DNA from 3 places in the Variovorax sp. RO1 genome. Region 2 is predicted to be linked to each of the others. Evidence: riboswitches for the same ligand, from Rfam matches in the RefSeq annotation. Region 2 holds a riboswitch; each other region holds the start of a gene.
What was found. Region 2 has a riboswitch for glycine ahead of CY658_RS27670 (ABC transporter substrate-binding protein). Riboswitches for the same ligand answer to the same signal wherever they lie in the genome.
Positions count from the first base shown of each region.

Region 1: linked by a shared signal. The riboswitch ahead of gcvT (glycine cleavage system aminomethyltransferase GcvT) and the one ahead of CY658_RS27670 (ABC transporter substrate-binding protein) in region 2 are both predicted to bind glycine.
Region 3: linked by a shared signal. The riboswitch ahead of CY658_RS01490 (D-amino acid dehydrogenase) and the one ahead of CY658_RS27670 (ABC transporter substrate-binding protein) in region 2 are both predicted to bind glycine.

Region 1 is NZ_PKMT01000009.1:146,516-155,988, forward strand. Features, by position in the region: gene CY658_RS30325 (TRAP transporter small permease) at 1-266, shown strand, start outside; gene CY658_RS30330 (TRAP transporter large permease) at 263-1,540, shown strand; gene CY658_RS30335 (AraC family transcriptional regulator) at 1,604-2,389, opposite strand; gene CY658_RS30340 (MFS transporter) at 2,498-3,691, shown strand; gene CY658_RS30345 (L,D-transpeptidase Cds6 family protein) at 3,830-4,309, shown strand; gene CY658_RS30350 (hypothetical protein) at 4,406-4,942, shown strand; gene CY658_RS30355 (N-acetylmuramoyl-L-alanine amidase) at 5,037-5,714, shown strand; glycine riboswitch at 5,764-5,854, shown strand; glycine riboswitch at 5,867-5,971, shown strand; gene gcvT (glycine cleavage system aminomethyltransferase GcvT) at 6,019-7,191, shown strand; gene gcvH (glycine cleavage system protein GcvH) at 7,263-7,634, shown strand; gene gcvP (aminomethyl-transferring glycine dehydrogenase) at 7,688-9,473, shown strand, end outside.
Region 2 is NZ_PKMT01000007.1:159,624-169,096, reverse strand. Features, by position in the region: gene CY658_RS27690 (M81 family metallopeptidase) at 1-347, opposite strand, end outside; gene CY658_RS27685 (dipeptide ABC transporter ATP-binding protein) at 385-2,004, opposite strand; gene CY658_RS27680 (ABC transporter permease) at 2,008-2,985, opposite strand; gene CY658_RS27675 (ABC transporter permease) at 3,006-3,947, opposite strand; gene CY658_RS27670 (ABC transporter substrate-binding protein) at 3,971-5,554, opposite strand; glycine riboswitch at 5,689-5,814, opposite strand; gene CY658_RS27665 (NADP-dependent isocitrate dehydrogenase) at 6,081-8,315, shown strand; gene CY658_RS27660 (DUF1161 domain-containing protein) at 8,487-8,834, shown strand; gene CY658_RS27655 (Pr6Pr family membrane protein) at 8,852-9,454, shown strand.
Region 3 is NZ_PKMT01000001.1:330,049-339,521, forward strand. Features, by position in the region: gene CY658_RS01465 (DMT family transporter) at 1-468, opposite strand, end outside; gene CY658_RS01470 (LysE family translocator) at 465-1,064, opposite strand; gene CY658_RS01475 (aminotransferase-like domain-containing protein) at 1,186-2,607, shown strand; gene CY658_RS01480 (PhaM family polyhydroxyalkanoate granule multifunctional regulatory protein) at 2,672-3,460, shown strand; gene CY658_RS01485 (FIST signal transduction protein) at 3,510-4,790, shown strand; gene CY658_RS01490 (D-amino acid dehydrogenase) at 4,810-6,111, opposite strand; glycine riboswitch at 6,203-6,309, opposite strand; glycine riboswitch at 6,354-6,444, opposite strand; gene rfbB (dTDP-glucose 4,6-dehydratase) at 6,563-7,642, shown strand; gene rfbD (dTDP-4-dehydrorhamnose reductase) at 7,639-8,529, shown strand; gene rfbA (glucose-1-phosphate thymidylyltransferase RfbA) at 8,572-9,459, shown strand; gene rfbC (dTDP-4-dehydrorhamnose 3,5-epimerase) at 9,456-9,473, shown strand, end outside.

The DNA of each region.
Region 1 (9,473 bases), on a different contig from region 2:
ACGTGCTCTATCGCTGGAGTTCGCCGCGCGTGCGCCGCGTGCTCGACGCCGTGGTGTCGCTGGCCGCGCTGGCGCTGATGCTGGTCATTCTCTGGTGGGGCTGGGACTATGCGATGCGCGGGCGCGTGCAGTCGATGGCCGGCCTCGAAAGTCTGTCGATGGTGTGGGCCTACCTGGCCATGCCCGTCGGTTCTGTGTTCTGTCTGTTCGGCATTGCCGGCAATTTTCTCGATCCCAAGCGGCTCGAACTGGAGACCGCGCAATGAGCGTCGTGATGGTTGCAACGATGGTGCTGTGTTTTGCACTGTCGGTTTCGGTGGCCGTGTCCATCGGTCTGGCGTCGATCCTGGGCATCCAGGTCACCAACGCCAACATGCTGATCTCCGTGAAGGAGATGTTCAATTCGATCAACAAGTTTCCGCTGGCGGCCATTCCGTTCTTCATCCTGGCCGGCAACCTGATGGAAACCGGCGGCATCTCGCGCCGGCTGGTCGAGTTCGCCAAGAGCATCGTGGGCGGCGTGCAGGGCGGCCTGCCGATGACCTGCGTGCTGACCTGCATGATCTTCGCGGCGGTGTCGGGCTCGTCGGTGGCCACCACCTTCGCCATTGGCGCCATCCTGATCCCGGCGCTCATCAAGCACGGCTACCCCACGTCGTACGCGGCGGCGCTGCAGGCCACGAGCGCCGAGCTGGGCGTGATCATTCCGCCGTCGATCCCGATGATTTTGTACGGCGTGAGCGCCGAAGTGTCGATCGGCGAGCTGTTCATCGCGGGCTTCGGCCCCGGCATCCTGATCAGCCTGGCGCTCATGCTGTTCGTGTGGGTCTACTGCAAGTGGAAGGGCTGGGGCAAGACCGACGGTGAAGGCCGCATGCCTTTCGGCCGCGCGCTGTGGCAGGCCGGCTGGGCGCTGCTGATGCCGGTGATCATTCTGGGCGGCATCTACGGCGGCATCTTCACGCCGACCGAAGCCTCGGCCGTGGCGGTGTTCTACGCGCTCGTCGTGGGCATGGTGATCTACCGCGAGATCAAGATCACCGACCTGTTCGCGATTCTGCGCAAGTCGGTGCTGTCGTCGGCGGTGATCATGTTCATCATCGCCAACGCCGGCCTGTTCGCGTTCCTGATCACGCGCGCCGGCGTGCCCGACGCCATCGGCCACTGGCTGCAGGAAGTGCTGAAGTCGCCCGCGATGTTCCTGCTGGGCGTGAACGCGGCGCTGTTCGTGATCGGCATGTTCATCGAGACCAGCGCGGCCATCATCGTGCTGGCGCCGATCCTGGCGCCGGTGGCGGTGCACTTCGGCATCGACCCGGTGCACTTCGGCCTGATCATGGTGGTGAACCTGGCGCTGGGCATGATCACCCCGCCCTTCGGCGTGAACCTGTTCGCGGCGTGCACGGTGGCGCGCATCTCGCTCGACCGGATCGTGAGGCACCTGATCCCGTTCGTGCTGGTGATCCTGGCCTGCCTGATGGTCATCACCTACGTGCCCTGGGTCTCGCTGTCGCTGCGCGACCTGGTCTACAGCCGGTAGCCGCAGGCACCACGCCAACCCGCACACGGCGGGCGGCCTTCGCAGGCCGCCCGCCGTGTCGTTTCAGCGCTTCGGTTCCTGCTGCAGGTACTGGCTCGGCGGCACGCCGAGCGTGCGGCGGAACATCGCGGTGAAGGCGCTCGGGCTCTCGTAGCCGTGCGCCAGCGCCACCTCCAGGATCGATGCGCCCGCGGCCAGCCGCGGCAGGCTCAGCAGCAGCCGCGCCTGCCGGCACCACGCACCGAAGGTCATGCCGGTCTCGCGCTCGAACAGCCGGGCCAGCGTGCGCGCGTTCATGTGCAGGCGCGCGGCCCAGCCGTCGAGCGTGGCGGGCTGCGCGGGGTCGCGGATGAGCGCCCCGCACAGCGCAGCCAGGCGCGCGTGGCGCGGCATCGGCACATGCAGCGACAGCGCGGGTGCGGCCTCGATCTCGTCGAGGATCAGCTCCATCACGCGCTCGTCGCGGCCACCCGGCGCGTAGTCCAGCGGCAGCGACACGGCCGCCACGATCAGCTCGCGCAACAGCGCCCCCACATGGATCACGCGGCAGTCGGTGCCCAGGTCGGCGCGCGTGCCGGGCTCGACGAAAACCGTGCGCATCTGCACCTCGCCCGCCATGCGGATCTGGTGCGTCATGCCGGGCGGCACCCAGACGCCGCGCCCCGGCGGCACCACCCAGCTGCCGGCCGCGGCGCTGACCATCATCACGCCCGAGATCGCGTGGATGAGCTGGCCGCGCCGGTGCGCATGCGGCGGAATGAAGGCATCGCCCGCCGGATCGGTGGCCAGCACGGCCACGGCGCGCGGCGTCGATTCGCCTTCTTCGGGGCGCAGATTCAGTTTGTCCATTTCACGACGATGTTTGCACATTCGTAGCGAGAACATCTTTCCCTGTCTTCCTACGATGGCTTTCCCCCTCTTTTTCTCAAATCGGACACCGAAGAAAGAAGCCATCGCATGAACACGCGCCGACTCGGGCTGCTCACCGGCACCCATGCCGTCAACGACCTCTACCAGGGCCTCGTGCCCGCGCTGCTGCCCTTCATGGTGCTGGAGCGCGGCTACAGCTACACGGCCGTGAGCGGCCTGATGCTGGCGGCCACCGGGCTGTCGAGCGTGGTGCAGCCGCTGTTCGGCCTGTACGCCGACCGCCACCCCCGCGCCTGGCTGGTGCCCGTGGGCTTCCTGGTGGCGGCGCTGGGCGTGGTGCTGGCGGGCCTGAGCCAGAGCTACCTGCTGACCTGGATCGCGGTCGCGCTGTGCGGGCTGGGCATCGCGGCCTACCACCCGCCCGCCACCGTGGCCGCGCGCGCGGCCGGCGGCGCTTCGCAGAAAGCGATGAGCGTGTTCTCGGTGGGCGGCACCATCGGCGCCTCGTTCGCGCCCGTGCTCGCGGCCACGGTGGTCGGCGACGGCAGCCTGTCGCGCAGCTATCTGCTGGGCATTCCTGCGGTGGCGATGGGCGTGGTGTGGGTCGCGGTGAACGCGCGGCGCGGTGCCGTCGCCAGCAACGCGGCAGCCGCGGCGGCGCGCGCCGCGCAGGCCCGCGCCCAAGTGCTGAAGCCGCACAACGACTGGCGCGCCTTCAGCCTGCTGGTCGCGACCATCGTGGGCTGGTCGATCCCGTACGTCACCGTGCTGTCGATGCTGTCGCTGCGCATCACGCGCGACCTGCACGGCACCACCTTCCAGGGCGCCGCGGCGCTCACCGCCTTCACTGCAGCGGGTGCCGTGGGCACGCTGGCCGGCGGCTGGCTCGGGGATCGCATCGGGCGCATGGGCACGATCCGCTGCGGCTACCTGCTCGCGCTGCCGGCGATGGCGGGTCTCGTGCTCGCCTCCACGCCCGCCGCGGCGCTGGCCTGCACCGCGTGGCTCGGCATGAGCATGTTCCTGCCCTTCGCCGCGCAGGTGACGCTCGCGCAGGACTACCTGCCGCGCAACCCGGCCACCGCCAGCGGCATCACGCTCGGGCTTGCGCTCTCGGTCGGCGGGCTGGTGTCGCCGCTGTTCGGCCTGCTGTCGGATGCACGCGGGCTCGGCGTGACGCTCACGGTGGTGTTGTGCGTGCTGTGCGTCGCGACCGTGCTGGCCTTGCGGCTGCGCAACCGCACGGTGCAGGTGATGGTGGGCGAGGCTGCCGCGGCCTGAGTTCTAGCCCTCGCGCTCTGAACAACAGCCCACTGAAATCCGTGGGCGATTCAACGCCACGCGCCCCCTCTTTCACTGCCAGAATCGACGCAAGCTTCGACGTCGAGCCTGACAGACCCGAAGAAGGAAAAGGACGCCATGCATCGAATCGCCGCCCAAGGTTGCAGCCTCGCCGCCGCCGCGCTGCTGGCCACGGCCGGTTTCGCGGCCACGCCGGCCGCTGCGCCTGTGCCGTCGTCTGCGGCAGCACCCGTCATTTCGGCCAACCCCGTCGCCACCCTCGCCGAAGTGGAAACCGCCGTGCGCGCCTGGGCTGCGGCCTGGTCCGCCCGCGACGTGGAGCGCTACCTCGCGGCCTACGCGCCCGACTTCACCCCCGCACGCAGCCAAACCCGCGAACGCTGGGAGGCCGACCGGCGCACCCGCATCACGGGCAAGTCGCGCATCAGCGTGGGCATCGAGGGGCTGGTGATCAGCATCCAGGGCACGTCGGCCAGTGCGGAATTCCGGCAGGTCTACCGCGCCGACGCGCTCACCGAAACCGACCGCAAGACGCTCGAGCTACAGCGCGTGGGCACGCGCTGGCTGATCCGCAAGGAAAGCAGCGCGGGCAACTGACGCGCGTCAGCATGCCCTCTGTAGGCAAATGGTTCACGAAGGTGTCACCACTTGCAACGATGCTGCAGCCTTCGACCTCCGAAAGCTGTGGCCGCCATGTTTCCCACCAAGACCGAGAAGGCACGCGACGAACTCCAGGCCGGGCAGCGCACGCTCAGCCAGCGTGAGCGCGCCCTGCTGCTCATGGCCGACGGCCGGCGCTCGCTGACCGACTTCAGCCCGCTGTTCCCCAGCCGCGTCGAGGCCGAGCAGGCGATCCAGGGGCTGATGCAGCGGGGCTATCTGCAGGATGCGCGACCGGCCCCGGTGCAACCTACGCCGGCCCCCACACCCGTCCCCGCCGCCGAACCGATCCAGGTCGCCACATCGGCCGACAGCTTCGACGGCAAGCGCTCGCTGGCCACCACGCGCATGTTCCTGTTCGACATCTGCGAGCGCATGTTCGTGCGCCGCGACCCGCGCTTCGCCAACCAGATGCGCGACGCCCTGCGCGAGGCGCGCGACCGCGAGGCCATGCTGACCATCGCCGCGCTCATGCTCTCCGAGATCGAGAAAGCCGCCGGCCCCGAGCGCGCCGACTCGCTGCGCGAGCGCATCGACAAGCTGCTGCCGCTGGCCGAAACCGTGCACTGAACCTGGCGGCCAGAGGTCGCCATCCCTCATCCAGGGGACGCGGGCCCAGAGGGCCCCTTGCTAGAACTCAGTTCCCAAAACAAGGAGGTTCAGCATGCCGAGTCCGAAGAGCTATCACTTCACGCTTCCCAAGTCGAAACGACCAGGAGAGGTTTCCCTCAACGAGCCCTGGTACCCCGGCGTGCAGCCCTACTGGCCGACGTGCACGACGAAGCGATCGGTCGATCCGATCATGGGCATCACCACGGTGGTCATCCATGCCACGGCCGGCGGATCGTCTTCCGGCGCCATCTCGGTCATGAAAAAACCGACCGACGCCGCGTCGTTCCATTGGCTGGTTCCCGATGAAGACGAAGACCAGCACGGCGAACTCGTCTGGGCCTGCGTGCCGGAGGCGCTCGCGGCATGGCACGTGCGCAATGCGGCCTCGCACCCCGATGTGAACGACGGCGCCAAGCGCGTCAACCACTGGTCGCTGGGCATCGAGGTCGTGAACAAGCAGGAGCTCGACACGTTCTCCGACTGGCAAGTCGAAATCACGGCCCGCATCGTTCGCCATTGCTGGGCCAAGTACCCCAATCTGGCCCACGTGGTTTCGCACGCCAAGCTGGACCCGGACCGCCGTACCGATCCGGGCACCTTGTTCGATTGGGAACGGTTCAAGCACCTGGTGCTGAACGGCGAAGCCGATGCCGTTCCCGTGGCGGTCGCTTCCGCCAAGCCGCTCTCCCAACTGAGAGCGTCCCAGGCGCTGGGGTGCTGCCACACCTGAGGCCCCCACGAGCACTTCGACACCAGCCCCGGCCCCGCGATCCACTACACTCGCCGGGTCAGGAGAGAGCCCCGCATGACGGGGCCGCCGAAGGCGCAGGGGTTCCCCGAACGCTCAGGCAAAAGGACTGACAAGACGCCGGCAACCACCGGCGTTTCCTTGCTGGAGAGAGGCCGTGGCATTGCATGCGGCCCACCGAAGGAGCAAACCCCGATCGTGGGGCGAATCTCTCAGGTAAAGCGGACAGCAGGGGTGGCCCATGGCGTTGCAGCCATGGATTTCGACTGCCCCTTTGGAGTGCCCCGTGGCCGCTTCCTCCGCTTCTGACGCCCAACTTCTCAAGACACCGCTGTACGACCTCCACGTGGAGCTCGGCGCACGCATGGTGCCTTTCGCCGGCTACTCCATGCCGGTCCAGTACCCCGCCGGCCTCATGGCTGAGCACAAGCACACGCGCGATGCGGCCGGCCTGTTCGACATCTCGCACATGGGCCAGCTGCGTCTCGTCGGCCCCGACGCCGCCGCCGCCTTCGAAACCCTGATGCCCGTCGACGTGGTCGACCTGCCCGCCGGCAAGCAGCGCTACGGCCTGCTGCTGAACGACGAGGGCGGCATCCTCGACGACCTGATGTTCTTCAACGAAGGCCACGGCTCGCTCTTCGTGATCGTGAACGGTGCCTGCAAGGTGGCCGACATCGCCCACATCCAGGACAAGATCGGTGCGCGCTGCGAAGTGCAGCCCCTGCCCGACCATGCCCTGCTCGCACTGCAAGGCCCGCAGGCGGCCGCCACGCTGGCGCGCCTGTCGCTCGGCATCGAGCGCTTCGTGTTCATGACCGGCGGCGCGGTGCAGATCGGCGGCATTGCCGCCTTCGTCACGCGCAGCGGCTACACCGGCGAAGACGGCTTCGAAATCTCCGTGGCCGGCAAGGATGCCAACGCCCTCGCCCGCCTGCTGCTCGCGCAGCCCGAGGTGAAGCCCGTCGGCCTGGGCGCGCGCAACTCGCTGCGGCTCGAAGCCGGCCTGTGCCTGTACGGCAACGACATCGACACCACCACCACCCCGGTCGAAGCCTCGCTCAACTGGGCGATCCAGAAGGTGCGCCGCACGGGCGGCGCGCGCGAAGGCGGCTTCCCGGGCGCGGCCAAGGTGCTGGCCCAGCTGGCGGCCGTCGCCTCGGGTGCGGCCGGCCACACCGACCACGAGACGCTCACGCGCAAGCGCGTCGGCCTCGTGGCGCTGGAACGCATTCCGGTGCGCGACGGCACGCTGCTGCAGTCGCTCGAAGGCCACGACATCGGCACCGTCACCAGCGGCCTGCTCGGCCCCACGGCCGACCGCTGCGTGGCCATGGGCTACGTGGCCGCCGCCTTTGCCGAGCCCGGCACGCGCGTGCAGGCCATCGTGCGCGGCAAGCCGGTGCCGATGGAGGTGTCGACTATGCCTTTCGTGCCGACGCGCTACTACCGCGGCTGACCGCAGCTGAACACCGCAGACCCGGCTAGGCTCTGCACCCCGATTCCATTTTTTCCACGAGGAGTTTTTTCATGAGCATCAAATACACCAAGGACCACGAATGGGTGGCGGCCGAAGGCGGCGCCGCCACCGTCGGCATCACCGTGCATGCGCAGGACGCGCTGGGCGATGTGGTGTTCGTCGACCTGCCCGAAGTCGGCAAGACCTTCGCACAGGGCGAAGTCGCCGGTGTGGTCGAGTCCGTGAAAGCCGCCGCCGATGTGTTCATGCCCGTGTCGGGCGAGATCACCGAAGTGAACGAAGCGCTGCGCGCCGACCCGTCGCTGGCCAACAGCGACCCGCTGGCCTCCGGCTGGTTCTTCAAGGTCAAGCTGAGCGAGCCCGCACAGCTCGACGCCCTGCTCGACGCAGCGTCCTACGACAAGTTCGCCGCCGAGTCCTGATCCGCTGAGTCTTCAGCCACCTTCGTTCCTTCTTCCCCCGAGCCTTCACCGCCATGCCGATTCCCGCCCTTCCCTCTTTGCAAGAACTAGAGAACGCCGAAGAATTCCTCGCCCGTCACATCGGCATCGATGCAGCGGACGAGGCGCGCATGCTGCCGGTGATCGGCTCGGAAACGCGCGCGGAGCTCATCGACGGCATCGTGCCGGCGGCTATCCGCCGCGCCCGGCCGATGCGCCTGCCCGCGCCCGTCACCGAGGCCGACGCGCTGGCCGAGCTGAAGACGCTGGCATCGAAGAACAAGGTGTTCCAGAGCTTCATCGGCCAAGGCTATTACGGCACGCACACGCCGGGCGTGATCCTGCGCAACATCCTGGAGAACCCCGCCTGGTACACGGCCTACACGCCCTACCAGGCCGAGATCTCGCAGGGCCGCATGGAAGCTCTGCTCAACTTCCAGACGATGGTGTGCGACCTCACGGGCATGGCCATCGCCAACGCGTCGATGCTCGACGAGGCCACGGCCGCCGCCGAGGCCATGACGCTCGCCAAGCGCAGCGTGAAGAGCAAGAGCAACGTGTTCCTCGTGTCCGGTGACTGCCACCCGCAGACCATCGAAGTCATCAAGACCCGCGCCGCGCCGCTGGGCATCGAAGTCAAGGTGAGCACCGTCTCGGAAACGCTGCCGCACCTGATGGTGAGCGGTGAGTTCTTCGGCGTGCTCGCGCAGTACCCCGCCACCACCGGCCACGTGCACGACCTGCGCCCGCTCGCGGGCCACGCGCACCAGTGCGACGCCGCCTTCATCGTCGCGGCCGACCTGCTGGCGCTGACGCTCTTGGTCGCCCCCGGCGAGTTCGATGCCGACATCGTCTGCGGCACCACGCAGCGCTTCGGCATGCCGCTGTGCAACGGCGGCCCGCACGCCGCCTACCTGGCCTGCCGCGATTCGTTCAAGCGCTCGCTGCCCGGCCGCCTCGTCGGCGTGAGCGTCGACACGCACGGCCAGCCCGCCTACCGCCTCGCGCTGCAGACGCGCGAGCAGCACATCCGCCGCGAAAAGGCCACGTCGAACATCTGCACCGCGCAGGTGCTGCCGGCCGTGGTTGCCAGCATGTACGCCGTGTACCACGGCCCCGACGGCCTCACGCGCATTGCACAGCGCGTGGCCGTGCTCACCGCCATCCTCGCCAAGGGCCTGTCGCAGATGGGCCGCGAGCCGGTGAATACCACCGCCTTCGATTCGCTGACGATCCGCACCGGCGACGACACGGCCGCGATCATCGAGCGTGCGCAGGCCGGCGGCGTCAACCTGCGCCAGCGCCTGCAGCAGCACCTGGGCATCTCGCTCGACGAAACCACCACGCGCGCCGACATCGAAACCCTGTGGGCGCTGTTCGTGCCCGCCGGCACCGCGATGCCGCGCTTCGACGAACTGGCCGAAAGCACCACGCCGCTGATTCCCGACGACCTGCGTCGCACCAGCGCCTTCCTCACGCACCCGGTGTTCAACACCCACAAGAGCGAAACCGCGATGCTGCGCTACATCCGCAGCCTGTCGGACAAGGACCTCGCGCTCGACCGCAGCATGATCCCGCTGGGCAGCTGCACCATGAAGCTCAACGCGACCAGCGAGATGATCCCCATCACCTGGCCCGAGTTCGCGAACATCCACCCCTTTGCGCCCGCCGAGCAGCTGCAGGGCTACGCCCAGCTCGACGCACAGCTGCGCGCCTGGCTGTGCGAAGCCACCGGCTATGCGGGCATCAGCCTGCAGCCCAACGCGGGCTCGCAGGGCGAGTACGCGGGCCTGCTGGCCATCAAGTCCTTCCATGAAGCCA
Region 2 (9,473 bases):
ACGGCCGCGCCGTGCAGGTCGAGGTAGACCGCGTCGATGCCGCCATCGGCCAGCGCGGCCGCCAGGTCTTCGGTGATGGCACCCGAGATGCGCTCGAAGGCGTCCTCGGTCACATGCGCCGAAGGCGTGGCGCCGGCCCAGGCCGAAGGCACCAGCGACCAGCCCTTCTCGCGCGCCGCGTCGATGAAGCCGCCGACCGGGATGTTGCGGCCCGCGTAGGCCTCGACGATCGCTGCGCCGCGCCGGTACGGCGGGAAGCTGGAGCCCGCATTGAACGCGGCCCAGTCGGCCTTGCTCGGTGCGAAGGTGTTGGTCTCGTGCTGGAAACCGGCGATGAAGACTTTCATGGCATCCTTTTTTTCATTGACGTGGGACGAAGGAATTTCAGCTGCGTGCAAAGGCAAAGTCGCGGCCCGGCGCGGCAGCCAGCAGTTTGCGCGTGTAGTCATGTTGCGGCGCGAAGAACACGTCCTTCACGTCACCGCGTTCCACGATTTCACCTTGGCTCATGACGATCACGCTGTCGCAGATCTGACTGGCCACGCGCAGGTCGTGGGTGATGAACAGAATGCCGATCTTCAGCCGCTGCTGGATCTCGTCGAGCAGCCGCAGGATCTGCGCCTGCACCGACACGTCGAGCGCCGACACGGCCTCGTCGGCGATCAACACCTTGGGGTCGCAGGCCAGCGCGCGTGCAATCGAGATGCGCTGGCGCTGGCCGCCCGAGAACTCGCTCGGGTAGCGGCGCAGCGCGTCGGGCGACAGGCGCACCAGCCGCATCAGCTCTTCGGCGCGCGCCCAGGCCTGGCCGTGCGGCGTGCCGAAGTTCACCGGCCCTTCGACGATGGAGTCGCCCACGGTCTGGCGCGGGTTGAGCGAGCGGTACGGGTCCTGGAAGATCACCTGCACCGTGCGCCGGAACGGCGACAGCGCGCGCCCCCTGACATGCGCAACCGACCGGCCATCGGCAAAGATGTCGCCCGAGGTCGGGTCGATCAGCCGCGCGATGCAGCGCGCCACGGTCGACTTGCCCGAGCCCGATTCGCCCACGATGCCCACGGTTTCGCCGGGCCGCACCGCGAGCGACACGTCGCGCGCCGCCTTCACCGTGCGGCGCTTGCCGGGCCAGCTGCCCGTGACGTAGGTCTTGCAGATGTTCACCGCGTTGAGCAGCGGATACGCGTCCACGACCGGCGGGCGCTTGTGCGCGGAAAGCTCGGGCACCGCATCCAGCAGCATCTTCGTGTAGGGCTCGCGCGGCGCCGTGAGCACCGCCATCTTGTCGCCCTTCTCGATCATCGCGCCGAGCTGCAGCACCACCACCTCGTCGGCAATCTCGGCCACCACGCCGAAGTCGTGCGTGATGAACAGCACGGCCGTTCCGTTCTCGGTCTGCAGTTCAAGGATGAGCTTGAGGATCTCGGCCTGCGTCGTCACGTCGAGCGCGGTGGTCGGCTCGTCGCAGATCAGCAGCGCGGGCTTGAGGATGAGCGCCATCGCGATCACGATGCGCTGGCGTTGCCCGCCCGAGAGCTGGTGCGGGTACGAGGCGTAGATGCGCTCGGGCTCCGGCAGCCGCACGCGCGCCATGATCGCGAGGATCTTCTGCCGCCGTTCGGCCGCGCCCATGTGCACGTGCTGCGCCAGCATTTCGTCGATCTGCGCGCCGCAGGTCATCACGGGGTTGAGCGCGGTCATCGGCTCCTGGAACACCATCGCCATCGACGGGCCGCGCAACTGGCGCAGGCGCGACGTCGGTGCGGCGAGCAGGTTCTCGCCCTGCAATTCGATGGTGCCGCGCACCGGCACGAGCCCGGCGGGCAGCAGGCCCATCACCGCATTGGCGATGACCGACTTGCCCGAGCCCGATTCGCCGAGCAGGCAGACGATCTTGCCGGGCGGCACGTCGAAGGACACCTTGTCGACCGCATGCGGCCGGTCGCCGCCGCGCGGCAATGCGATGGCGAGGTCGCGAACGGAAAGCACGGGGGCTTGTTGCGTCATGGCTCAGCCTCCGCGCTTGTTGAACTTGGGGTCGAGCGTGTCGCGCAACCCGTCGCCCAGGATGTTCACGGCCAGCACCGTGAGCGCCAGGAAGATGCCCGGGAACAGCACGTTGTGCGGGTACTGGTTGAACTGCGCACGGCCCTCGGCCATGATGTTTCCCCAGGTCGCCATGTCCGCCGGCAGGCCCACGCCGAGGAAGGACAGGATGGCTTCCACCAGGATCGCCGAGGCGCACACATAGGTCGCCTGGATGATCAGCGGCGCAATCGCATTCGGCAGGATGTGCCGCGCGAGGATCTTCCAGGTCGGCGTGTCGAGCGCGATGGCCGCCTCGACATACGGCTCTTCGCGCACCGTGAGCACCACCGAGCGCACCAGCCGCGCCACGCGCGGAATCTCGGGCACCGCGATGGCGACCACCACGGTGAGCAGGCTGCCGCCGAACAACGCCACGAGGCTGATCGCGAACAGGATGCCGGGGATGGCCATGACGCCGTCCATCAGCCGCATGATCACGCTGTCGATGCGGCGAAAGTAGCCGCCCAGCAGGCCCACGAGCATGCCGAGCACCATGGCGAGCGCGGCCACGGCCACGCCCACCGTGAGCGACACGCGCGCGCCGTACAGCGTGCGGCTCCAGATGTCGCGCCCCAGGCTGTCGGTGCCCATCACGAACAGATGCTCGAAGGTGTCGCCGGCCAGGCTGTTGAACTCGCCGCGCGTGCCGGGCATGAGGTTGCCGCTGCCGGGGTCGATGGCGGTCGGGTCGATGGTGCCGAGCCACGGCGCGGCCAGCGACATCAGCACGAGCAGCAGCAGCACGCTGCCGCCTGCGCGCACCGACCAGTCGGCCAGGATGCGCGTGAGCAGCGAGCGGCGTTGCGGCGGTGCCAGCGGTTCGATGGCGGCGTCTGGCGCCACTGCTGTTGCTGCTGCTGCGGCGGCTGCGGCCGACATGGAAAGGGTCGAATCGGTCATGGTGTTTCCGTTCACTTCGTTCAGTACCGGATGCGGGGGTCGAACACCAGATAGCTCAGATCGATCAGCAGATTGATGAGCACGTAGATGACGGAAAAGAACAGCGTGATGCCCTGGATCAACGGGAAGTCGCGCGACAGCACCGCATCGACCGTGAGCTGCCCGAGTCCCGGAATGGCGAACACCGTTTCGGTGACCACCACGCCACCGATCAGCAGCGCGATGCCGATGCCGATGACCGTGACGATGGGAATGGCCGCGTTGGCGAGCGCGTGGCGCATCAGCAGCCGCGTCTCGGAGATGCCCTTGGCGCGCGCGGTGCGGATGTAGTCCTCGGTCATCGCCTCGGCCACGGCCGCACGCGTGACGCGCGCGATCAGCGCCACGTAGATGATCGACAGCGTGATCGACGGCAGGATCAGGTGCTTGAGCCACAGCAAAGGCCCCTGGCTCAGTCGCTGGTAGCCCTGCACCGGCAGCCACTGCAGGTGCAGCGCGAAGATCCAGATGAGCACGTAGCCGATCACGAACGCGGGGATCGAAAAGCCCATGACCGAGAAGCCCATCAGCATGCGGTCGAGCCAGCCGCCGTGGCGCCACGCCGCGAGCACGCCGAGCGGCACCGCGATGAGGATGGTGGCCACCAGCGTCACGGCCGCGAGCGACACCGTAGCCTCGATGCGCTGGCCGATCAGTTCCACCACCGTCTTCTTCATGAAGTACGACTCGCCCAGGTTCCCCTGCAGCAGTTGCGCGCTCCAGTGGAAGAACTGCACGGGCAGCGACTGGTCGAGCCCCAGTTGCGCGCGGACGCTGGCGATGTTCTCGCTGGTCCCGCTGTCGCCCACGATGGCGGCGGCCGGGTCGCCGGGCGCGAGCCGCAGCATCAGGAACACGATGAGCGCGACGATGACGAGCACCGGCACGGTCGAGAGAATGCGGCGTGCAAGAAAAAGCAGCATGGTGGCTCCCGGGTCCGGCCGCGTCAGTTCTTCTTCAGGTTCCAGAACACGGCGACCGGCGAGCGCACCACGCCGCTCACCACGCCCTTGCGGTAGGCCGTGAGCGGCTTGTACTCGCCGATGGGTGCGTAGATGCCGGTGTCGTACACGCGCTGCTGGATGGCGGTGGCCAGCTCCTTGCGCTTGGGTTCGTCGCTGCTGGCAAGGAAGTCGGACTTGAGCTGCTCCAGCTTGTCGTCGGTGGCCCAGCCGAACCAGCCCTTCTCGCCATTGCCCGTGAGCGGCGCGAAGAACATCGGGTTCATGTTGTCGGCAATGCCCCAGCCCGTGATGAAGAGGTTCCAGCCGCCCTTGTCGACCGGATCTTTCTTGGCGCGGCGCGTGACCAGCGTGGGCCAGTCCATCGACTGCATGTCGACGTTGAAGCCGGCCTGCTTGAGCAGCTGCGCCATCACCGGCGGAAACTTGTTGAGCACCGCGAAATCGGCCGGGTACATCAGCACCACGGGCTTGCCGTCATAGCCTGCCTCCTTGAGCAGCGCCTTGGCTTTTTCGAACTGCGGCTTGCCGGTGAAGTAGCCCGTCTTGTCGGAGGCGAAGGCCGAGCCGCAGGGGTAGATGGACGCGCAGCCGTTGTACAGCTCCTTGTGCACCAGCTGGGCGCGCATCAGCGCCTCCTGGTTGATGGCCATGAAGGCGGCCTGCGCGATCTTCGGGTTGTCGAAGGGCGGGATCAGGTGGTTCAGGTGCAACGCGAACGAGCCCTTCGACACGGGGCTGTCGAGCGTGATGGCAGGGTTGTTCTTGAGCGCGGTGTACTGCTCGGAGGGCACCCACTCGATCATGTCGACCTCGCCGTTGGCCAGCGCATTGGCCTGCGTTTGTGCATCCTTCAGCACGATCCACTCCATGCGGTCGACGTACACGCTCTTGCCGCCGGCCGTGCCCGACGGCGCCTCGGCGCGCGGCACGTACTTGGTGTTCTTCAGGTAGACGATCTTTTCGCCGGGGCGGTATTCGTCCTTCTTGAAGATGTAGGGGCCGGAGCCGGTGGCGTCGTCGATCTGCTTGTCGGCCGGCGTGGCCGCCACGCGCGCCGGCATGATGAAGGGCGGGTTCGACGAAGGCTTGCTCAGCGCATCGAGCACCATGCCGAAGGGCTCCTTGAAGACGAACCTGAAGCTGTTGGCATCGACCGCCTCGGTCTTGTCCAGGGCGGTGAACATCTTCTGGCCCAGGCCGTCGCGCTGGCCCCATCGCTTGAGCGAGGCGAGCACGTCTTCCGAAGTGACGGGCTTGCCGTCATGGAAGGCCAGGCCCTTGCGCAGCGTGAAGGTCCAGGTCTTGCCGTCGGCGCTGGTCGTGTACTTGTCGACCATCTGCGGCAGCACCTTGCCCTGGGCGTCCACGCCGAAGAGCGTGTCGTAGACCATGTAGCCGTGGTTGCGCGTGACGAAGGCGGTGGTCCAGATCGGGTCGAGGATCTTCAGGTCGGACTGCGGCACGAGGCGCAGCACCTTGCCGGTGTCCTGCGCGAAGGAGGAGGCCGCTGCCGCGGCCAGCAAGGCACCTGCGAACAGGGCTTTCAGTTGTCGTGTCTTCAGCATGGGTCAGTTCTCCGGTTGAAAAAGAGGGGCGCGCGCGGGCAACGCCGGGGGCGCAGGCATCGGGCGGCGGTGCGGGAAACAGGTCATGAAAAAGGCTCCGGAGCGAACACGGACACACCGCGCTCATCGCGCGGCGTGCCCCTGCTGTCCTTTTGCCTGAGAGATTCACCCTGCACGCACATCGCGCAGGGCTTGCCCCTTCGGCGGCTGCCCTCGGTCCCCTGCAAGGGGGCCGGTCAGCGCTCTCCAGCGTTAGAAAAATCCAGTCTTGGGACCTGAGCGTTATGGGCTATCGCCTTCGGTAATGCACCAGCTCGACGCATCGAGCCAGGCATTTCTCCTGGATGCTTTCTTCAAAGCAGTTTGCGTGCCACGCGGTGGCATGGGCCGCGGCAGCGGGGTCATCGGGGTTTCTCCGACCGCGCCCCGGCCCGACCGGGCGACAATGGGGGGCTCCGGCGAAAGTCCATTTCGCCCAATGAAATTTCAGCCCTCTCGACAACCCAGAACCTACGGAAGCAAGCGCATGAGCACGAAGCAACCCACCATCGTCTACACCCTCACCGACGAGGCGCCGCTGCTGGCGACCTACGCCTTCCTGCCCATCGTGCGCGCCTTCACCGCGCCGGCCGGCATCAACGTGACGACGAGCGACATCTCGGTGGCCGCCCGCGTCCTGGGCGAATTCCCCGAGTTCCTGAGCGACGACCAGAAGGTGCCCGACAACCTGGCCGAACTGGGCAAGCTCACGCTGCGGCCTGACGCCAACATCATCAAGCTGCCCAACATCAGCGCCTCGGTGTCGCAGCTCAAGTCGGCCATCAAGGAACTGCAGGGCAAGGGCTACAAGATTCCCGACTACCCGGAGAACCCGACCTCGGACGAGGACAAGGACATCCGCACGCGCTACAACAAGTGCACCGGCAGCGCCGTGAACCCCGTGCTGCGCGAAGGCAACTCCGACCGCCGCGCGCCCCGCGCCGTGAAGGAATACGCCCGCAAGAACCCGCACAGCATGGCCGAGTGGAGCCAGGCCTCCCGCTCGCACGTCTCGCACATGCACGGCGGCGACTTCTATCACGGCGAAAAGTCCATGACCCTGGACCGCGCGCGCAACGTCAAGATGGAACTGCTGACCAAGAGCGGCAAGACCATCGTGCTCAAGCCCAAGGTCGCCCTGCTCGACCGCGAGATCATCGACTCCATGTTCATGAGCAAGAAGGCGCTGCTGGCCTTCTATGAAAAGGAAATCGAAGACGCGCACAAGACCGGCGTCATGTTCTCGCTTCACGTCAAGGCGACCATGATGAAGGTCTCGCACCCCATCGTGTTCGGCCACTGCGTGAAGATCTTCTACAAGGAAGCCTTCGAGAAACACGGCAAGCTGTTCGACGAGCTGGGCATCAACGTCAACAACGGCATGGTCGACTTGTACAACAAGATCGCCACGCTGCCCCAGAGCACGCAGGACGAGATCAAGCGCGACCTGCACGCCTGCCACGAAGGCCGCCCCGAGCTGGCCATGGTCGACTCGGCCAAGGGCATCACCAACTTCCACTCGCCCAACGACGTGATCGTCGATGCGTCGATGCCCGCCATGATCCGCAACGGCGGCAAGATGTGGGGTGCCGACGGCCGCCTGAAGGACGTCAAGGCCGTGATGCCCGAATCGACCTTCGCCCGCATCTACCAGGAGATCATCAACTTCTGCAAGTGGCACGGCGCCTTCGACCCCAAGACCATGGGCACCGTGCCCAACGTCGGCCTCATGGCCCAGAAGGCCGAAGAGTACGGCTCGCACGACAAGACCTTCGAGATCGCCGAAGACGGCATCGCCAACATCACCGACTTGGACACCGGCGAAGTGCTGATGAGCGAAGACGTGGAAAAGGGCGACATCTGGCGCATGTGCCAGGTCAAGGACGCCGCCATTCGCGACTGGGTGAAGCTGGCCGTCAACCGCGCACGCAACTCCGGCATGCCGGTCGTGTTCTGGCTCGACGCCTACCGCCCGCACGAGGCGCAGCTGATCACCAAGGTCAAGATGTACCTGCACGAGCACGACACCACGGGCCTGGACATCCAGATCATGAGCCAGGTGCGTGCCATGCGCTACACGCTGGAACGCGTCGTGCGCGGCCTGGACACCATCAGCGCCACCGGCAACATCCTGCGCGACTACCTGACCGACCTGTTCCCCATCATGGAACTGGGTACCTCGGCCAAGATGCTGTCGATCGTGCCCCTGATGGCCGGCGGCGGCATGTACGAGACCGGCGCGGGCGGCTCGGCCCCCAAGCACGTGCAGCAGCTGGTGGAAGAAAACCACCTGCGCTGGGATTCGCTCGGCGAATTCCTCGCGCTGGCCGTGAGCCTGGAAGACCTGGGCCTGAAGACCGGCAACGCGCAAGCCAAGATCCTGTCCAAGACGCTCGACGCGGCCACGGGCCAGCTGCTCGACAACAACAAGAACCCGTCGCCCAAGACCGGTCAGCTCGACAACCGCGGCAGCCAGTTTTACCTGGCCATGTACTGGGCCCAGGAACTCGCCGCGCAGACCGAGGACAAGGACCTGCAAGCCAAGTTCAAGAAGCTCGCCGAGGCGCTCACCGCCAACGAGAAGAAGATCGTCGACGAACTCGCGGCCGTGCAGGGCAAGCCGGTGGACATCGGCGGCTACTACCTGGCCGACCCGAAGAAGTACGAAGCCGTGATGCGCCCCAGCGCCACGCTGAACGCGGTGCTGGCGCCGGCGGCCTGATCGCGCTGCGCCTGCGTCTTCCGGGTCTGCACTGACCCGGAAGCCTTCCTACCAACGGCCTGTTGCTCGCGCGGCAGGCCGTTTGTTTTTGCATCTTCCATCGCACAGCGCGAGACTAGACTGCGATTCCCCGCCCCACTCACTGCAAGAGAAAAGAAAGGCAGGCCCCTCATGAAACTCCGTCTGCTTGCTGTTGCTGCCGCCTCGACCCTGCTCGCGGTCGTCGGCAGCGCCCACGCCCAGAGCAACTGCGACACGCTGCGCGCCGAGATCGAGGCCAAGATCGCCGCGTCGGGCGTCACCAATTTCAGCGTCGTCACCGTCGATGCCGCCGCCACCGCGAGCGGCCAGGTGGTGGGCAGCTGCGACCTCGGCACGAAGAAGATCGTCTATCAGCGCGAAGGCGGCACGGCCTCGCAAGCGCCTGCCTCCACGTCAGCCCCCGCGCCACGCGGCGAGCCCCTGCTCACCGAGTGCAAGGACGGCTCGGTGTCCATGGGCGGCACCTGCAAGCCCTGAGCGCAGGGCAGCATCCCGTGATCTGGCCTGCCTTGCGCCTCTTCTTCGGCCTGCTGACCCTCGTGGCGATCGGCTGGCAGCTGACGATCCATGTCCGCATGGGTTTCAACGTCGTCAACTTCTTCAGCTTCTTCACCAACCTCTCGAACCTGTTCGCGGCGATCGTGCTCGTGCTCGGCGCGCGCCGCCTCTGGCGACCGGCGTACACGGGCCCCGACGAGGGGTTGCGCGCCATGTCGGCCGTGAACATGGCGGTGGTCGGCATCGTCTTCTCGCTGCTGCTGCGCGACGTCGACCTCGGCGCGCTGCGGCCGTGGATCAACACGCTGCTGCACCACGTGATGCCCTGCGTCGTGCTGCTCGACTGGCTGCTGCAACCACCGCGCACGCGACTCGGCGGCCGGCAGCTGCTGTGGATACTCGTCGTCCCGATGGTTTACCTGGCCTACACACTGCTGCGCGGTGGCAGCACCGGCTGGTATCCCTACCCCTTCCTCAACCCCGCCAATGTGGGCGGCTACGGCGGTGTGGCTGTCTATGCGGCGGGTATCGCGCTGACCTTCGGGTTGGCGGGATGGGGGTTGCTGGCGTTGGGGAATCGGCTGGGCCGGCGCGCCTGACGCGGCCACGCGCGCGACC
Region 3 (9,473 bases), on a different contig from region 2:
GTGCCCGCTCTGCTGCGCGCGCAGCACCGAGAACACCACCACCAGCAGGCTGCCCGCGACGGCGCAGAGCCAGAAGCCCAGCCGCGCGCGCTGGTGCAGCACCCAGGCCGCGACCGCGGCCGTGACCAGCGGCAGCAGCGCCGTCACCACCGCCGCGTGGCTCGCCGTGACCACGCGCAGCGCGTAGCCCAGCAGCAGCGGGTAGCCGACGGCGTTGCCCAGCACCGCCATGCCCAGCGGCTTCCACTGGTGCGCCGCCGGGCGCGGCGAACGCGTCACCAGCAGGAAGATGGCCGACAGCACGCCCGCCAGCGCCGCGCGCCCGAGCGTGACGAACCACGGTGACAGCTGAGGCGCCTCTTGCGTGCCGGTGGCCAGCCGCGTCATCGGCAGCGTGACGGCGAACAGCGCGACGCCCACGACGCCGAGCCACATGCCCAGCGTTTCGTCCTTGAGGGCGAGCTTCATACGCTCACCATCCACCAGGCTGTGAGCACGAGGATCAGGCCCATCGCGCGGTTGAACCACAGCAGGCGCGTGCCCTTGGCCAGCCACTCGCGCAGCAGCGCGCCGACCAGCGCGTAGGCGAAGTTGCTCGCGAAGGCATAGGTCAGCATCACGGGCGCGACGATGGCGAAGCGCGCGAGCGCGTCGGGCTGGCCGGCGATCCAGCCGGCCACCAGCGTAAGCGCGAGCAGCCAGGCCTTGATGTTCACGAACTGCAGCATCACGCCCTGCGTGAACCCGACCGAGAGGCTGGCGTTGTCGGCCTTGCCGAGCTTTGCGCTGCCGCTGAGCTTGTAGGCCAGCCACAGCAGGTAGGCGATGCCCAGCCCTTTGATCGCCAGGCGCAGCGGCGGCATCGCCACCACCAGCGCGCCGAGGCCGGCCGCGCAGATCGCGAGCAGCAAGGTCCAGCCGACCGGCACCGCGACCACGAAGCGCATGGCGCGCGGCAGGCCGCCGTTGGCCGCCAGGGCGGTGGAGAGCGTGGTGTTGGGACCGGGCGAGAAGCTCATCGCCGTGGCCAACACCAGCAGCGCGGTGAATTCTTGCCAGTTCATGTCACAGACTCTAAACTTTGGACCATTACAGTTCCAATACAGATGATCGAACAAATCTGAAATCTGTATTGGTCATTCCTTCGACACACACCGCAGTCTTTGTGCGATGCAGACCGACCCGATGCTGACCCGAACCTCCACCCAGTCCCTGACCGGGCAGCTGGCCGACCGCCTCGCCGAGCGCATCCGCAACCGGCTGCTGGCACCCGGCGCGCGCCTGCCTTCGGTGCGCGAATGCGCGCGCCAGCAGGGCGTGAGCCCGTACACCGTGGTTGCCGCGTACGACCAGCTGCTCGCGCAAGGCCTGGTCGAGGCGCGCCGCCAGCGCGGCTTCTATGTGCGCGACGCGGCGCCCGTGCCCGAGAGTTCGCGCAACCCGGCGCATGCCGCGCCCGAGGTCCCGCCGATGATGGCCTCGCGCGTACCGGCCGACGCCAGTTCGCTGATCCGCAGCATGTTCCACCGCCCGAGCGACAAGCCGCAGCCGGGCATGGGCGTGTTCCCGCCCGACTGGATGGCCTCGACCTTCCTGGCGACCGCGGTGCGCCGCGTGACGACCACGTCGGCGCTGCAGGAACTGTCGCTTCAATACGGCGAGCCTTCGGGCGACCTCGCGCTGCGCCGCAGCTTGTCGCAGAAGCTGGTGCGCATCAACGTGCCGGCCGGGCCGGACCAGATCGTCACCACCATCGGCGCCACGCACGCGCTCGACGTCGTGAGCCGCACGCTGCTGCGCGCGGGCGATCCCGTGATGGTCGAGGAGCCCGGCTGGGCGCTGGAGTTCGCGCGCCTCGAGGCGCTGGGCATGCGCATCCTGCCCGTGCCGCGCCGCGCCGACGGGCCCGACCTCGACGTGATGGCGCAGTACTGCAAGCTGCACAGCCCCAAGCTCTTCGTCAGCGTGAGCGTGCTGCACAACCCGACCGGCTACAGCCTCACGCCGGGCAGCGCGCACCGCGTGCTCAAGCTGGCCAACGAGCACGACTTCCACATCGTCGAGGACGACACCTACAGCCACCTCGCGCCCGAGCACGCCACGCGGCTCAGTGCGCTCGACGGGCTGCAGCGCACCATCTACGTCAGCGGCTTCGCGAAGATCCTGGCGCCCAACTGGCGCATCGGCTTCCTGGCTGCTTCGCCCGCGCTGAAAGAACGGCTGCTCGAGACCAAGCTGCTGGCCACGCTGACCTCGCCCACGCTGTTCGAGCGGGCGCTGTCGTGGTGCATCGACCAGGGCCAACTGCGCCGCCATTCGGAGCGCGTGCGCATCCGGCTCGACGGCGCGCGCGGCCGCGCCGTGAAGCTCGCCATGTCGCACGGCTGCACCTTCGCCTCGGAGCCCGCGGGGCTGTTCGGCTGGGTCGACACGGGCGTCGACACCGACGCGCTCACGCAACGCATGCTCGACCAGGGCTACCTGCTCGCGCCGGGTTCGCTGTTCCATGCGCGGCGCCCGCCGAGCACGATGATGCGGATCAATTTCGCGACCTCGCAGGACGCGGCGTTCTGGAAGGTTTTCAGCCGGGTCAGGGACCAGCTCTGATTCGCTCGCGAAGGGCTTGGAGTAAGCTGCCAGCACAAGAAAACCCAGCCAGGAGACCTCCCGCATGAGCAACGCCAGCAAACCCTTCGACTTCAGCCAGTTCGTCCCCGGATTCGACTTCCTGAAGAACCTCGCCGGCGGTGCCGCAGCGGGCTCAGGGTCGGTGCCCGGCATCCCCAGCCTCGCCAGCTGGGTCGCGCCCACCATGAGCGTCGAAGAGGTCGACAAGCGCATCCAGGAATTGAAGACGGTCCAGTACTGGCTCGAACAGAACGGCCACGCGCTCAAGGCGACCATCCAGGCGCTCGAGGTGCAGAAGATGACGCTGTCGACCCTGCGCGGCATGAACGTGCGGATGGAAGATATCGCCAGCGCGTTCACCAAACAGGCTGCGGCCATGGCGCCCGCGCCGGCCCCTGCCGCTGCAGCCCCCGCACCCCGGCCCGAACCGGAAGCCGTCGAGGAAGAGGAAGAAGAGTTCGACGAGGCCGAGGAAGACGAAGCAGAAGAAGAAACCCCGGCGCCGAAGAAGAAGTCGCGCGCCAGGTCTGCATCGTCCAACGGTGCAGCCGGCGGGGTCGACCCGATGCAATGGTGGGGCTCGCTCACCGAACAGTTCCAGCAGATCGCGAGCACGGCGCTGCAGGACGCAGCGCAGCTCAAGGTGCCGGCCATGGCGCAGCCGCTGGCCGACGCCGTGGAGCAGGCTATCGGCAAGGTGACGGCGGCGCGCAAGCCGGCCGCCAAGGCTGCTCCGAAGAAGACCGCACCCAAGAAAGCCGCGCCGGCACCCGCCGCGCGCAAGAAAACCACGTCCGCCGCCGCGCGCAAGCGAACCTCCGGCCGGCGCTGACGTCTTATAGCCACCTCTTCAGACGACGACGCACGGGTCGGTACGCACCATGAAACTGTTTCCCACCGGCCATGCCACCCACCCGCAATGGCGCATGGCCGCCGGCCTCGTGCTGGCCCAATTGCGCGCGCAGATGGCGCTGCCCGACTACGCGTCGAACCCGACGCTCGGGCTGCTCTACATCACCGACCACTACGCGAGCGAGGCGCAGGAGATCCTCGATCACCTGAGCGCCGAGCTGCCCGAGGTGACCGACTGGTCGGGCACCGTCGGCATCGGCGTGTCGGCCAACAACGCCGAGTATTTCGACGAGCCCGGCCTGAGCCTGATGCTGTGCGCGCTGCCGAGCGACCAGTACCGCGTGTTCTCGGGTGTGGCGCCGCTGGGCAGCTCTGAAATGAGCGGCTTCGAGGCACACACCGCGCTCGTGCATGCCGACCCGGCCACGCCCGACCTGGGCGAACTCATCGGCGAGATGGCGGGTCGCACCGACACCGGCTACCTGTTCGGCGGGCTCTCGTCCGGCCGCGGCGGGGCGCTGCAGTTCGCGGTCGGCGGCAACGGCAACATCCGCGGCCACGGCGCGGCGGGCGGTGTGTTCTCGGGCGGCTTGTCGGGCGTGGTGTTCGGCGAGGGCGTGCGGCTGGTGTCGCGCGTCACGCAGGGCTGCCAGCCGCTGCGCACCGGCGGCGCACGCGAGCGCGAGATCACCGAGGCCGACGGCAACCTGCTGCTGTCGCTCGACGGCGAGCCGGCGCTCGACGTGCTGCTGGCCGACCTGCAGGTGTCGCTCGACCGGCCGCAGGAAGCCATCGACGCCGTGCGCAACACGCTGGTCGGCCTGGCCGACGCGGGCAGCGACGGCCTGCGCCGCACCGGCGACCTGGGCGCCGACGTGCTGGTGCGCCACATCATCGGCCTCGACCCGACGCGCCGTGGCATCGCCATCGCCGACAACGCCGAGGCCGGCATGCGGCTGAGTTTCTGCCGCCGCAACGCGCAGGCGGCACGCGCCGACCTGATGCGCATCTGCGCCGAGATCCGCGAAGAACTCGAGCCCGAAGAACAGACGCTGGCCACCGCGCGCGCCGTGGCCGCCGGCGAGGCCGAAGCCGCGCCGCATCCGGCGCGGCGCATCGCGGGCGCGGTGTACGTGAGCTGCTCGGGGCGCGGCGGTCCGCACTTCGGTGCACCGGGCGCCGAGCTGCAGATCGTGCGGCATGCGCTGGGCGACGTGCCGCTGGTCGGCTTCTTCGCCGCCGGCGAAATTGCACGCCACCACCTGTATGGCTACACCGGCGTGCTGACGGTGTTCACTGCGCCGGACTGAGATCCGGCGCCGGTCGCGTTCAGGCTGGTTGCAACGCGCGCGGTGCGGGTGCCGGCATGCCGGCGAACGCGAAATCGACCTCGGGTGCGAGCCCGCTCACGATGCGCGCGATCGACTTGCCCGAGCCGCAGGCGTGCGTCCAGCCGAGCGTGCCGTGGCCCGTGTTGAGGAACAGGTTCGGCAGCTTGGTCTTGCCGATCAGCGGCACGTTGCTCGGCGTGGCCGGGCGCAGGCCGGTCCAGAACTGCGCGCGCTCGGTGTCGCCGGCGCCGGGGAAGAGTTCTTCGACGCGTCGCACGATCGCTTCGCAGCGCACGCGGTTCAGGTCGCGGTCGTAGCCGTTGAGTTCGGCCGTGCCGGCGATGCGCAGGCGGTCGCCCGACTCCGACGTGTAGCGCGAGAACACCAGCTTGTATTCGTCGTCGGTGAGCGAGACCTGGTGCGCCTTCGATGCGTCCTTCACGGGCAGCGTCACGGAGTAGCCCTTGGCCGGGTAAATCGGCAGGCGGATGCCCAGCGGCGCGGCGTACAGCGGGCTCAGCGAACCCATCGCGAGCACGAAGGCATCGCCGCGGATGCGCTGGAAGCGGCCTTCGTTGTCGGTCGCCTCGATGTGGTCGATGCTGCCACCGGCTTCGCGCAGCGCGGTCACGGTGTGGCTCATGAGGAACTTCACGCCGGCCGCTTCGGCCAGCTTCACGAGCTCGCGCGCGAAGCGGTTGGCATCGCCCGACTCGTCTTCTGCGGTGTACGTGGCGCCGGCGAGTTGCGGACGGATGTGGGCGAGGGCGGGTTCGATCCTGATGGCCTCGTCGGCCGAGATGACCAAGCGCTCGCAGCCCAGTGCACGCATCTGCTCGGAAGGCTTGAGGGCGCCGTCGAATTCCTTCTGCGTCGTATAGAAGTGCAGGATGCCTTGCGTGCGCTGGTCATAGCTCAGGCCGGTGTCTCGACGCAATTGCTGCAACATTTCCCGGCTGTATGTACCGAGACGCACGATCTGTTCGATGTTGTGGCGGGTGCGCGCGGGGGTGCATTCGCGCAAAAACTGCAGGCCCCAGAGCCATTGGCGCATGTCGGCGCGGATGCGGAAAAGCAGCGGCGCATCTTCCTTGCCGAGCCATTGCAGCACCTTCAGCGGCGCGCTCGGATTGGCCCACGGTTCGGCATGGCTGACCGAGATCTGGCCGCCGTTGGCGAAGCTGGTTTCGGCGGCCGGGGTGGCCTGCCGATCGATCACGGTCACCTCGTGGCCGAGTTGCTGGAGGTAGTAAGCCGAAGTCACGCCGAGCAGGCCGGCGCCAAGAACGATCACGCGCATTTCAAGTACCTTTGAGGTTGCAGCGCTTGAACGGCGGGCGTGGAGTGCTATTGAATAAATAGCAAGCAACCGGACGACCGATGTCCAAGTTGCCGCTCCCCCTGTCCTCGGTACCTGAGAGATTCACCCTGCTGCACCCGCAGCGGGTTTGCTCCTTCGGTGCGCCACGTGGCGTGGCGGCTCTCCAGACGGCTGTATCGATGAGTGCAGTACTGACCCCTTGCCGTTGTTCCTTGTTTGCACTTGGAACTTCGTCGGGCCGACCTGAGCGTTTATGGGAGTTTGCGCCTTCGGTAGGGCCTCCGTGGAGGCCCGCTCTCCTGCAATTGTTTGTGATTGTAGGCGGGCCCCGCAAGCCGGCCAAGCCCTGTACATCGGCACGTCACGCCGATGGGATAATTGACTGTTAATTTTCCGTAAAGCAAACTTTTTTCTACAGGCGGGGGACTTCATGATCCTGGTTACCGGCGGCGCAGGCTTCATTGGCGCCAATTTCGTGCTCGACTGGATCGCGCAGGGCGACGAGCCCGTCGTGAACCTCGACAAGCTGACCTACGCAGGCAACCTCGAGACCCTCGCATCGCTCAAGGGCAACGCGAACCACGTCTTCGTGCAAGGCGACATCGGTGACAGCGCACTGCTCGACCGCCTGCTGGCCGAGCACAAACCGCGGGCCGTCGTGAACTTTGCCGCGGAATCGCACGTCGATCGCTCCATCCACGGCCCCGAAGACTTCGTGCAGACCAACGTGCTCGGCACCTTTCGCCTGCTCGAATCCGTGCGCGGTTACTGGAACGCGCTTCCGGCCGACCAGAAGACGGCCTTCCGCTTCCTGCATGTGTCGACCGACGAGGTCTACGGCTCGCTCTCCAAGACCGACCCGGCCTTCACCGAAGAGAACAAGTACGAGCCCAACAGCCCGTACTCGGCCAGCAAGGCCGCCAGCGACCACCTCGTGCGCGCCTGGCACCACACCTACGGCCTGCCGGTGGTCACCACCAACTGCTCGAACAACTACGGCCCGTTCCACTTCCCCGAGAAGCTGATCCCGCTGATGATCGTCAACGCACTGGCCGGCAAGAACCTGCCCGTGTACGGCGACGGCATGCAGGTGCGCGACTGGCTCTACGTGAAGGACCACTGCAGCGCCATCCGCCGCGTGCTCGAAGCCGGCCGGCTCGGCGAGACCTACAACGTCGGCGGCTGGAACGAGAAGCCCAACATCGAGATCGTCAACACCGTGTGTGCGCTGCTCGACGAACTGAGCCCGCGCGCCGACGGCAAGCCGTACAAGGAACAGATCACCTACGTCACGGACCGCCCGGGCCACGACCGCCGCTACGCCATCGATGCACGCAAGCTCGAGGCCGAGCTTGGCTGGAAGCCCGCCGAGACCTTCGACACCGGCATCCGCAAGACCGTCGAGTGGTACCTCGCGAACGGCGAGTGGGTGCGCAACGTGCAAAGCGGCGCGTACCGCGAATGGGTCGAGAAGCAATACGACGCCACGACGGCGAAGGCCGCCGCATGAAGCTGTTGCTGCTTGGCAAGGGTGGACAGGTCGGCTGGGAGCTGCAGCGCAGCCTCGCGCCGCTCGGCGAACTGGTCGCGCTGGATTTCGACAGCACCGACTTCCACGCCGACTTCAGCCGTCCCGAGCAGCTGGCCGAGACGGTGCGGGCCGTGCGCCCTGACGTCATCGTCAATGCCGCCGCGCACACCGCCGTCGACAAGGCCGAGAGCGAGCCCGACTTTGCGCGCAAGCTCAACGCCACCTCGCCCGGCGTGGTGGCCGAGGCGGCGCAGCAGATCGGCGCGCTGATGGTGCATTACTCCACCGACTACGTCTTCGACGGCAGCGGCACCAAGCCCTGGAAAGAAGACGACGCGACCGGCCCGCTCAGCGTGTACGGCCAGACCAAGCTCGAAGGCGAGCAGCTGGTGGCCAAGCACTGCGCGAAGCACCTCATCTTTCGCACCAGCTGGGTGTATGCGGCACGCGGCGGCAACTTCGCCAAGACCATGCTGCGCCTGGCCAAGGAGCGCGACAAGCTGACCGTCATCGACGACCAGTTCGGCGCGCCGACCGGCGCTGAGCTGCTGGCCGACATCACTGCGCACGCCATCCGCGCCACGCTGCAAGACCCGGCCAAGGCCGGGCTGTACCACGCCATCGCCGGCGGCGAGACCAGCTGGCACGGCTACGCGCGCTTCGTGCTCGAGATGGCGCAGCAAGCCGGTGTCGAACTCAAGGCCGGCCCGGAGGCCGTGGAAGCCGTGCCCACCAGCGCCTTCCCGACGCCCGCGACGCGGCCGCACAACTCGCGGCTCGACACCTCCAAGCTGCAGACCACCTTCGGCCTGCGCCTGCCGCCATGGCAGGAAGGCGTGGCGCGCATGCTGCGCGAGACGCTCTGACGACCGACTGATTTTTCCGGCCCCCTACAGAAGAAGACCCCCATGACGCAACGCAAAGGCATCATCCTCGCCGGTGGCTCCGGCACCCGCCTGCACCCGGCCACGCTCGCCATGAGCAAGCAGCTCCTGCCGGTGTACGACAAGCCGATGATCTATTACCCGCTGAGCACGCTGATGCTCGGCGGCATGCGCGACATCCTGATCATCAGCACGCCGCAGGACACGCCGCGCTTTCAGCAGCTGTTGGGAGACGGCAGCCAGTGGGGCATGAACCTGCAGTACGCGGTGCAGCCGAGTCCCGATGGCCTGGCGCAGGCGTTCATCATCGGCGAGAAGTTCGTGGGCAATTCGCCGAGCGCGCTGGTGCTGGGGGACAACATCTTTTATGGGCATGACTTTGCCCATCTGCTGGGCGGAGCCGACGCGCAAGACGCAGGAGCCACTGTTTTCGCGTACCACGTGCACGATCCGGAGCGCTATGGCGTGGTCGCATTCGACGCGCAGGGCAAGGCCAGCAGCATCGAGGAAAAGCCGCTCAAGCCCAAGAGCAATTATGCGGTGACCGGCCTGTATTTCTACGACAACCAGGTCATCGACATCGCCAAGGCGGTGAAGCCGAGCCCGCGAGGCGAACTCGAGATCACGGCTGTCAATCAGGCGTACCTCGACCTCGGCCAGCTCAATGTGCAGATCATGCAGCGCGGCTACGCCTGGCTCGATACCGGCACGCATGAAAGCCTGCTCGAGGCGGGGCAGTTCATTGCGACGCTGGAGCATCGGCAGGGGCTCAAGATCGCGTGCCCCGAAGAGATCGCGTGGCGCCATGGGTTCATCGACAACGAGCAACTGGCCAAGCTTGCAGCACCATTGCAGAAGAATGGTTACGGCAAGTACCTCAGCCATTTGCTGGCCGAAGGTGTGCGCTCATGAAGGTCACGCAGACG